Regions from separate parts of the Macrococcus epidermidis genome, predicted to be linked through region 1. Evidence: riboswitches for the same ligand, from Rfam matches in the RefSeq annotation. Region 1 holds a riboswitch; the other holds the start of a gene.
What was found. Region 1 has a riboswitch for lysine ahead of KFV12_RS07180 (aspartate kinase). Riboswitches for the same ligand answer to the same signal wherever they lie in the genome.

Region 1 (5,568 bases):
TTCGCAACGTCATCGATAAGGATAACACCTTCAGTTTGTTCAAATAGATGACGTAAATCCTGTACTGTTGCTGGTTGCTCTAAAGTTACATTGATAGCAACAGAATGCGAATCCTGCACAGGAACACGTACACATGTTGCTGTTACTTTTAGGTCAGGTAAATTTAATATTTTCTTTGTTTCATCAATCATCTTCTGTTCTTCTTTTGTATAGCCACTTTCTAAAAATACATCGATATGTGGTAATACATTATTGTAAATAGGGTGAGGGTAGTTCTTTGGTACTTCACCTTTAGCGCCATTGATTAAATCGTTTCTTCCGGCAACACCGCTACCAGACACCGCCTGATAAGTTGTATATGCCACACGCTTTAAACCATATTTATCTTGAAGCGGTTTTAAAGGGACGACTGACTGAATCGTTGAACAGTTTGGATTTGCGATAATTTTTCTGTTTAATTGTGGGCTATTCACTTCCGGTACGATTAAATCAATACCTTCTTCCATTCTATATGCACTTGAATTATCTATAACAATGCTTCCTGCTTGTTCAAACAGAGGAGAGAACTTTAAGCTCGTGCTACCTCCTGCACTCATTAATACAAAATCATACTTTTCATTCGCTTTTTCTTCTGTTAATTCTTCTGTAATATACGTTTTACCTTGATAAACAACTTCTTTATTTGCAGATCTTGCTGAAGTAAATAATGTAAGTTCATTAAATGGGATTGATTTTCTTTCGAGTACTTCTAACATTTTTTGACCGACTAAACCAGTTGCACCTACGACTGCGATTTTATACATTTCATACACTCCTTATAATTAATCAATTATTTACTTATATGTTACGCATTTTCTTTAATGAGTTAAAGTGTTTTAATAAAAATTAAACATTAAATTTTTCACATAATATTTGTACTGCTTGCTTTGCATTTCCAGCATCTACTACTAATGAAATACTGATTTCACTTGTCGATACCTGATAGTATGCAATCTGCTCCTCGATTAAAGACATAAATACTTTTGACGCGACACCAGACATATCACGCATACCTGAACCGATGATCGATACTTTCGCATAGTTATCTTTAATTTCATGGAGTAGGGCAGGGTATGATGCAGTTAACTGATCAATAATTGCTTTAATCTGATATTGTTCTGTATTTTTCATCGTAAATGATAACTGCATACCATCGATATTTACTGTCTGAGAAATCATATCGATATTGATCTGATTTTGTTCTAATAATTCGTAAAGAGAGGTTAATACTTTTGTATCGTGCATTGGATAAGATAAAGTTACGTAATTCATATCTTCATCTAATGCAATTCCTGTTACTGCTTTTCTTTCAATGATTTGTTCATTTGGCACAATCCATGTTCCTTTCTCTTCGGATAAAGTTTTTCCGGTATATATTTTAGTATTGTTATTATAAGCGATTTCAATACATCGTGTTTCAAGTACGCCAGCTCCGAGTGATGACAGTTCCATCATTTCTTCAAAACTTACATAGTCCATCTTCATTGTTTCTGGATATACTCTCGGGTCGGTACCAAATATTCCTATTACGTCAGAATATATTTCACATGATGATTGAAGTGATGCTGCAAGTGCTACTGCTGTTGTATCACTTCCACCACGACCAAGTGTCGTTAACTCATCTTCATGATTGATACCTTGAAAGCCAGCTACAATAATAATATCTTTTGTCTTAAATAGTTCCTGTAATTTAGTCGTGTTAATAGACTGAATCTTACTTTTTAGATGATGACCTTCAGTGCGTATTCCAGCCTGCGCTCCCGTTAAAGCAACGGATTCTACTGATAAATCATTTAATATGATTGAAAGATAAGCGATGGTTTGCTGCTCACCTGTGGTTAATAACATAGCTAGTGCACTTTCTTTTGGACGTTCTGTAAGTGACGCTACATTTTTGAGTAGTGCATCCGTTGTCTTTCCCATCGCTGAAACAACGACGACGAGTTTTTCCTTTTGTTCAACACGCTTTTTAAGATAATCAGCAATGTGCCTAATCTTATTAAAATCAGCAACAGAACTTCCGCCAAATTTTAATACTTTGATATTACTTGCTTTTTCTTCTGTCTGAATACTGTTTTCTGTTATCAATTTTTTGCCTCCTGCAAGGGGTCATCACCAACAAAAAAACAAGCCCAGAGACATCTGGACTTGTTGAATTTATATACAAGCGATGCACTCCATTATTTTTCAATAATGACAAATCCATAGCTCTTAACCTGTGGATCCAACATAGTATTCACTGCAATCAATACTATATTTCGGCATCTCACCCTTTCAGTAATTCATTTGCAGAATTACCATTACTTACTCATGATCGATGCGCCTCATCTGTTACATTTATTTAATTGATATTTAATATACTACAGAAAGATTTTAAAATTGTAAAGTGTTTTGAGAAAATTTAAAAATAATAGTTTATTTAACAATACTTAAAATCAAAAAACGTGTATTCATAAAATGAATACACGCAAGAAAATATTTATTTAAGTACACCTTGTTCTTTTAAGTATTCTTCATAAGTAATTTCTTTAGAAAGGTTTGCATTTAAGTCAATAACACGATTGGCAATTGTGTTAATGAACTCAAAGTCATGAGAAGTAAAGATCAGTGAACCTTTAAATGCCTTTAAACCATCATTGACAGAAGTGATACTTTCTAAGTCTAAATGGTTTGTTGGCTCATCAAGTAATAATACGTTCGCTGATGATAACATCATCTTACTTAACATACATCTTACTTTTTCTCCTCCTGATAATACAGTTGCTTTTTTACGTACTTCTTCACCAGAGAATAACATGCGACCTAAGAATCCGCGTAAGAAAGTTTCCGTTTGTTCCTCAGGCGGTGCATATTGACGTAACCATTCTACTAAGTCGATATTTTTACCTTCAAAGAATTCTGAGTTATCTTTCGGTAAATAACTTTGTGACGTTGTCACACCCCATTTGTAAGAACCCTCATCCGGTTCCATTTCACCAGCTAAAATACGAAGTAGGGTAGTCTTAGCAATTTCAGAATCACCGACTAGTACTGCTTTATCGTTTGGATTCATCGTAAATGATAAGTTATCAATAACTTTTACGCCATCGATAGTTTTAGTTAAACCTTGAACTTGTAGTAACTCATTACCAATTTCACGTTCTGGTTTAAAGTTAACGAAAGGATATTTACGGCTAGAAGGCTGGATATCATCTAATTCAATCTTTTCTAACATTTTCTTACGGCTTGTTGCTTGTTTAGATTTAGAAGCATTTGCTGAGAATCGTGCAACGAAGTCCTGTAATTCTTTAATCTTTTCTTCTTTTTTCTTATTAGAGTCTTGTAGCATTTGTTGTGCTAACTGACTTGATTGATACCAGAAGTCATAGTTCCCAACATAAATTTTAATTTTACCGTAGTCTAAATCAGCAATATGCGTACATACGTTATTTAAGAAATGACGGTCATGTGATACAACGATTACTGTGTTTTCAAAGTTAATCAAGAATTCCTCTAACCAGCTGATTGCAGGAATATCTAAACCGTTGGTAGGCTCATCGAGTAATAATACATCTGGCTCACCAAATAATGCTTGTGCTAAAAGAATCTTAACTTTCTGGTTATTTTCAAGTTCAGACATTTTCTTTTCGTGTAGATCATCTTTGATGCCAAGACCAGACAATAATACTTGTGCATCACTTTCAGCAGTCCAGCCGCCCATTTCACCAAACTCACCTTCAAGTTCAGCTGCACGCATACCATCTTCATCACTGAAGTCTGGTTTCATATAGATTTCATTCTTTTCTTTCATGACATTCCAAAGCTTTTCATTACCACGAAGTACAACATCAAGTACACGTTCATCTTCATAAGCGAAGTGGTCCTGTTTTAATATTGATAATCGTTCGTCTTTTCCTAATGAAACATGACCTGATTGAGAGTCAAGCTCACCTGAAAGAATTTTTAGGAAAGTAGATTTTCCTGCACCGTTTGCTCCGATTAAACCGTAGCAGTTTCCGGGTGTGAATTTTATGTTTACATCTTCAAATAATTTTCTATCACCGAATCGTAAACTAACATTAGATACTTGTAACATTGAGTGGTCTCCTTTAATTTATAATCAGTAAGATTATATCATAGTTTGATAAGAAATAGATATTACTGATTTCTTACTTACACAGATAGTTCTATTATACTGTTAATTCTGACGAATGGGTGAAAATGTGCTATAATGATTTATTGAAATAGGTATTTAACCTAAAGGAGAGACATATGGAGAACAAACAATTATCAGGTAGTATCGACTTTTTACGCGTCGATCGATTAGAAGGGTCTACGTATTACTTACTTGGACCGAATAGTGAAGTCGTAAAGTTAAATCAATCAGAAGTATTAGAAGATGATGAATTAGAAATTGGTGAGGATTATTCTTTCTTTGTATATCCAGGTCGTACTGGAGATTTATTTGCAACCCAAAATATTCCCGATATTTCAACTGACCGCTATGACTGGGTAAAAGTGATTAAGAAAGATAGAGACGGGGTTACGGTAGATATCGGTATCCCACGTGAAATCGTTATTCCGTGGGAAGATCTACCGAAAGTAAAAGAAGTTTGGCCGGAAGCAGGAGATGAAGTATTTGCTTGTCTTCGTGTAGACAGAAATGATCAGTTATATGGACGTTTAGCAAGTGAAACGATGGTCGATGCCATGTTTACACCAGCACCAGAAGAGCTGTTACACAAGACGATCACAGCACATCCATACCGTTTATTACGTATCGGAACGTTTCTTTTATCTAAAGAGGGTTACAAAATATTCGTTCACGAATCAGAACGTAGAAGTGAACCTAGACTTGGTGAAGCAGTAGAAGTACGAATTATCGGACATAAAGAAGATGGAACTTTAAATGGTTCATTTTTACCACTTGCACATGAGCGCTTAGATGATGATTCAGAGCAAATCTTAAAGTTATTAGAAGAATACGGTGGTGAACTGCCATTCTCTGATAAGTCAGATCCTGAAGCGATAAAAGAAGTCTTTAACATGAGTAAAGGTAGTTTTAAACGTGCGATTGGCCGCTTATATAAAAACAAACGCATCGTGATTGAAGCGGATAAAATTAAAGCGGTTGAATAATAAGTTCATATAATCAAAACCAACATTGCCGGATACTTCAAGTATCCGGCAATGTTGGTTTTATTTATCATAATACCATCCTTGGTCATTATGATAAATCATTTGTTTAGTCATACCACCATCAACGACAAATTCCTGTCCTGTAATAAATGTTGCATTATCACTACATAAATAAAGTGCCATTTGTGTAACATCATTCGGTACTCCGACGCGACCGGCAGGATGTTGTAAGTTATTGCTGCCAGAAAATTCACTATTTGTCGTGTCGATCCATCCAGGTAATATCGCATTGACGCGTGCTTGTTCTCTTAAACTTACAGCTAAGGCATGTGTTAATGCACTGATGCCACCTTTGGCAGCGGAATAGCTTTCTGTTTGTGGTTGACTCATCAGTGCTCTTGATGATGAGAT
Region 2 (5,568 bases), 350 kb from region 1:
TTGCATTAGGTTATGACCACGTGTATACACCAGTTATGGGTTCAGTTGATCTTTATAAAACTTCTGGACACTGGGATCATTATCAGGAAGACATGTTCCCGGTTATGGAGATGGACAATGAGCAAATGGTATTACGTCCGATGAACTGTCCACACCATATGATGGTCTATAAAAATAAACCACATTCATACCGTGAATTACCAATCCGTATCGCTGAACTTGGTACAATGCACAGATATGAAGCAAGTGGTGCTGTAAGCGGATTACAACGTGTTCGTGGTATGACTTTAAATGATGCACATATCTTCGTTCGTCCGGATCAGATTAAAGATGAATTTATCCGTGTCGTGCAACTTGTAATAGATGTATATAAAGACTTCAAATTTAAAGATTATAAATTCCGTCTAAGTTATAGAGATCCAGAAGATACTGAAAAATATTTCCAGGATGATGAAATGTGGGAGAAAGCACAATCAATGCTTAAAGAAGCAGTTGATGAAATGGGCTTAGATTACGAAGAAGCACCAGGAGAAGCTGCATTCTACGGTCCAAAACTCGATGTACAGGTTAAAACTGCGTTAGGTAAAGAAGAAACTTTATCTACAGTTCAATTAGACTTCTTATTACCGGAACGTTTCGATTTAGAATACATTGGTAATGACGGCGAGAAACACCGTCCGGTAGTTATTCATCGTGGTGTTATTTCAACAATGGAACGATTTGTTGCTTTCTTAACAGAAGAATATAAAGGTGCATATCCTACTTGGCTTGCTCCAAATCAATTAGAAATTATTCCGGTTTCTAATGAAGTGCATTATGACTATGCGCGTAAATTATATGATGAGTTAAAATCTCAAGGTGTTCGTTGTCATATTGATGACCGAAATGAAAAGATGGGCTACAAAATTCGTGAAGCACAAATGCATAAAGTCCCTTACCAGGTTGTAGTAGGAGATAAAGAAGTTGAGAATAATGAAGTAAACCTGCGTCAATATGGTTCTAAAGATTCTAAAACTTTAGATCGCGACGAGTTTATCTGGAATTTAGTTGATGAGATTCGTCTAAAAAAATAATGATTTGATTTTTTATGAGTCTATGTTTTTAAGGAAAATCATCATTTAATGTTTTAACGTATTAATAAAAAGAGGTTGAAATAATAAGTGATGTCATGTATATTAGTAACTAACTTAATATTCCTCGTTGAGGTAGAGGTTGCACTGTTTATGAGTAGATGATGGATATGTCATACACATAAACGAAGTTTATCGAAAGGAAACAGTGCCGAAGGAATAATGTGTATGAACATTATATCCTGGGCTAACATTGAACAAGTGTTAGACTGTCACATTTGTGATGCGCTACTTAATTTTGATGATTATACTTTCAAATGAGTACGCGTATCATACGTGTGCTCATTTTTAATTTTTGAAAGGAAGTCAATATATGCAAAGTACGAATGGAGTACAAAGAAAATTGAAGCAGCGCCATATTTCGATGATCGCTATTGGTGGCTGTATCGGCACAGGTTTATTTATGACCTCTGGAGGAGCGATTCGTGATGCTGGCCCAGGTGGTGCGTTACTTGCGTTTACGATTATTGGTATTATGGTATTTTTCTTAATGACAAGTCTTGGTGAAATGGCAACATATTTACCGATTTCAGGTTCATTTTCTACCTATGCAACACGCTTCGTCGATCCATCTCTTGGATTTGCGCTTGGCTGGAATTATTGGTTTAACTGGGTGATTACAGTTGCAGCAGATGTGAGTATCGCTGCGAGCGTCATAAAGTACTGGGCACCGATGGATTTCTTGCCGGGTTGGGCATGGAGCTTAGTGTTTTTAGCAATTATTTTATTTTTAAATACATTGTCAGTTCGAGTTTATGGTGAAAGTGAATATTGGTTTGCGATTATAAAAGTTGCTACTGTTATATTATTTTTAATCATCGGATTACTAACAATCGTTGGAATATTAGGTGGCAAGTTTATCGGTTTTGATAACTTCACGACAGGTGATGCTCCATTTGTCGGTCATGGTTTAACGGGGTCTTTCTTAACGATTCTTGGCGTATTCTTAGTAGCCGGATTTAGTTTCCAGGGTACAGAACTTGTTGGTATTACAGCAGGTGAATCAGAAGAGCCGGAAAAAACGATACCGAAAGCGATTAAACAAGTTTTCTGGAGAATTTTAATTTTTTACATTCTCTCTATTTTCGTCATCGGATTAATCATTCCTTACACGAATCCTAACTTAATGGGGGGAGATAGTGTTGCGAAGTCACCATTTACGTTAGTATTTGAAAATGCTGGCCTTGCATTTGCAGCATCCTTTATGAATGCTGTTATCTTAACATCTATTCTATCAGCGGGTAATAGTGGTATGTATGCTTCAACGCGTATGTTATATGCGATGGGTAAAGATGGATTAGCATCACGTAAATTCTCAGAAACAAATCGCAAAGGCGTTCCTATTCCGAGTTTACTTGCAACGTTTGTTGTGGTGGTAATCATCTTCTTAGTAGAGCGTGTTGCTAGTGGTGCTTACGAATATATCGTGGCAGCAAGTGGTTTAACAGGATTTATCGCCTGGCTTGGTATTGCAATTAGTCATTATCGATTCAGAAGAGCGTTTTATGCTCAGAACAAAGATATATCAGTATTAAAATATAAAGCGATGTGGTTCCCATTCGGTCCGATATTTGCATTTGTTCTCTGTTTATTTGTAATTATCGGTCAGGATACTGATTTAATATTAGGTGGTAAGTTCGATCTTAATGGTTTCTTGATCACTTATATGGGGATTCCAATTTTCTTAGCGTTCTATTTCTACCACAAACTAAAATATAAAACGCGTAAGATTCCTTTAACAGAAGTTGATTTATCTCAAGATACAGATATGAGTGAATATGAAAAAATAGATGTTGACTTATAAATATTAGCCTGTTATACTTAAGTCTGTTGAATACGAAACGGACAAGTAGAAGCATCCCGCTTCTCGCCCTGAAGACGCAAAGAGCAGTTACAGGGTTAAATAACATGGTTAGACATGTCTATTTTTTAGCGGGTGCATTATGCATTCGCTTTTTTGTTTGTCTTCGTAAATCAAATAGGAGGTGTCAACCATAGCTAAAGATCAAACTCAAATCAATGACAAAATTCGTGCGAGAGAACTTCGTTTAATCGGTCATGATGGTGAACAACTTGGCGTTAAAACTAAGTTCGAAGCAATTGAAATTGCAGAACGTGTTAACCTTGATGTCGTGTTAGTTGCTCCAAATGCGAAACCACCAGTAGCCAAAATTATGGATTACGGTAAATTCAAATTTGAACAACAAAAGAAAGAAAAAGAAGCACGTAAAAATCAAAAAGTTGTTGTCGTTAAAGAAATTAGATTAAGTCCAACGATTGAAGATCATGATTTTAATACGAAACTTAAAAATGCTCGTAAATTCTTAGAAAAGCAGGACAAAGTTAAAGTATCAATCAGATTCCGAGGTCGTGCAATCACGCATAAAGAATTTGGTCAACGTGTGTTAGAGAAATTTGCAGAAGAATGTAAAGATCTTGCGACAGTTGAACAAAGACCAAAGATGGATGGCCGCTCAATGTTCTTAATGTTAGCGCCAATCGTCGACAAAAAACAAAACTAGGAGGAACAAAACATGCCTAAAATGAAAACTCACCGTGGTGGAGCTAAACGTGTTAAAAGAACTGGTTCAGGAAAATTAAAACGTTCAAGAGCTTACACTTCACACTTATTCGCAAACAAATCAACGAAACAAAAACGTGGACTTCGTAAAGCGTCATTAGTATCTAAAGGCGATCAAAAACGAGTAGCACAAATGTTAACTTACGTAAAATAATAAAATTAGAAACACTGAGGAGGAATTATAATGCCACGAGTTAAAGGTGGAACAGTTACACGCGCGCGTCGTAAACGTACAATCAAATTAGCTAAAGGTTACTTTGGTTCAAAACATACATTATATAAAGTAGCAAAACAACAAGTAATGAAATCAGGTCAATATGCATACCGTGACCGTCGTCAAAAGAAACGTGACTTCCGTAAATTATGGATCGCACGTATCAATGCGGCAGCGCGTATGAACGACATCAGCTATAGCCGTTTAATGAACGGATTAAAAGTTGCTGGTATCGATATCAACCGTAAAATGTTATCAGAAATCGCTATCACTGACGAAAAAGCATTTGCTGAAATCGTAGCACAAGCGAAAGCGGCTTTAAACAAATAATAAGATATTAATCTTAAAAATCTCTAAGTTATGATGACTTAGAGATTTTTTTTATGGCCATTTTTAATATAAAAAAGGAGGGTAAATCGATGGAGATATATAAACAAAAAAAATAATAAATCCGAAAGTAATAAAAAGTAAAGACATATTTCTTATTAAATTACTTGCAAAAAAATTTATATAGGGAAATCCCTATTCATATATACATGTGAACATATTCACAACTAAATAAGCTATAATATAAATGTATCTTTTATTGAGGGGGAGGCACATGAAAGGAATCATATATATCGCACATGGATCAAAGATGCCTGATAAAAATCAACTTTTCAGAGAATTTGTAGATAATATAATATCAAAGCGACCTGAAACAGTACAGCAGTTAGCTTTTCTCGAAAAAGATGACGAGAATGTACCAATTATTACACGCCGTATGGTAGATGCTGGTGTCACAGAATTTTTAGTCATGCCAATGCTCTTATTTCCAGCAATGCATGCAAGAGAAGATATTCCAGCACAGCTTAATGATGTATTGAAGGATTATCCACATATAACATACCACATTGCAGATTGTTTCGGAGATGAACCAAGTGTCTACAAGGTATGTGAGCGCATTATTTCTGGATTTAAAGATGCAACGATACTGATTACAGCACATGGTAATAAAAGATTTACTGAACCAGATGAACGTCTCACTAAAATGGTGGAAGTCATGCAGCAGACGTCAGGTCAGAACTTAGTACCAGCAATGTTATATGGTAATTTAAGTTTTGAAGAAAAACTGAAGACGATGGATAAGCAAGACAAAATTATCATAATGCCATATTTCTTATTCGATGGTCATCTTGTGCGTAAGATTAAAAGACTGAGTCAGCCTTTTATAGAAGCAGGATACGATATATCTTTTACTGAAACATTGGATTTAGATTTTGCAATGACACAAGGTGTATTAAATAAACTGGCACAACTTGAGGAGGATGCATATGTATCCAGTCATGCTTAATTTAGAAGGTAAAAAGATACTGATTGTAGGTGGTGGCAGAATTGCCAAACGCAAAGTAAACGGCTTACATGGTGAAGGTGCGTTTATTACTGTCATGGCACCAGAGATAGATGTTGAAATAGCGTCAATGGATGTTGAATGCATTCCATACCCATTTACAAAACAGGATATCAGTCACTATGATATCGTGTTTATTGCAACAAATGATGAAGGTGTTAATAAGCAGGTTATGGAATGTGTGAATGATAATCAACTTGTTAATGATTGTTCAAATAAGCGTAACTCAAATTTCTTTAATGTAGCATCTTTT

Region 2: linked by a shared signal. The riboswitch ahead of KFV12_RS09110 (amino acid permease) and the one ahead of KFV12_RS07180 (aspartate kinase) in region 1 are both predicted to bind lysine.

What each region holds. Positions count from the first base shown of each region.
Region 1 is NZ_CP073819.1:1,366,186-1,371,753, reverse strand. It holds gene KFV12_RS07185 (aspartate-semialdehyde dehydrogenase) at 1-803, opposite strand, end outside; gene KFV12_RS07180 (aspartate kinase) at 886-2,124, opposite strand; lysine riboswitch at 2,202-2,375, opposite strand; gene KFV12_RS07175 (ABC-F family ATP-binding cassette domain-containing protein) at 2,519-4,114, opposite strand; gene KFV12_RS07170 (CvfB family protein) at 4,291-5,157, shown strand; gene KFV12_RS07165 (SDR family oxidoreductase) at 5,218-5,568, opposite strand, start outside.
Region 2 is NZ_CP073819.1:1,715,767-1,721,334, reverse strand. It holds gene thrS (threonine--tRNA ligase) at 1-1,073, shown strand, start outside; lysine riboswitch at 1,199-1,369, shown strand; gene KFV12_RS09110 (amino acid permease) at 1,444-2,934, shown strand; ribosomal protein L20 leader region at 2,972-3,097, shown strand; gene infC (translation initiation factor IF-3) at 3,116-3,652, shown strand; gene rpmI (50S ribosomal protein L35) at 3,665-3,865, shown strand; gene rplT (50S ribosomal protein L20) at 3,896-4,255, shown strand; gene KFV12_RS09090 (sirohydrochlorin chelatase) at 4,527-5,258, shown strand; gene KFV12_RS09085 (precorrin-2 dehydrogenase/sirohydrochlorin ferrochelatase family protein) at 5,239-5,568, shown strand, end outside.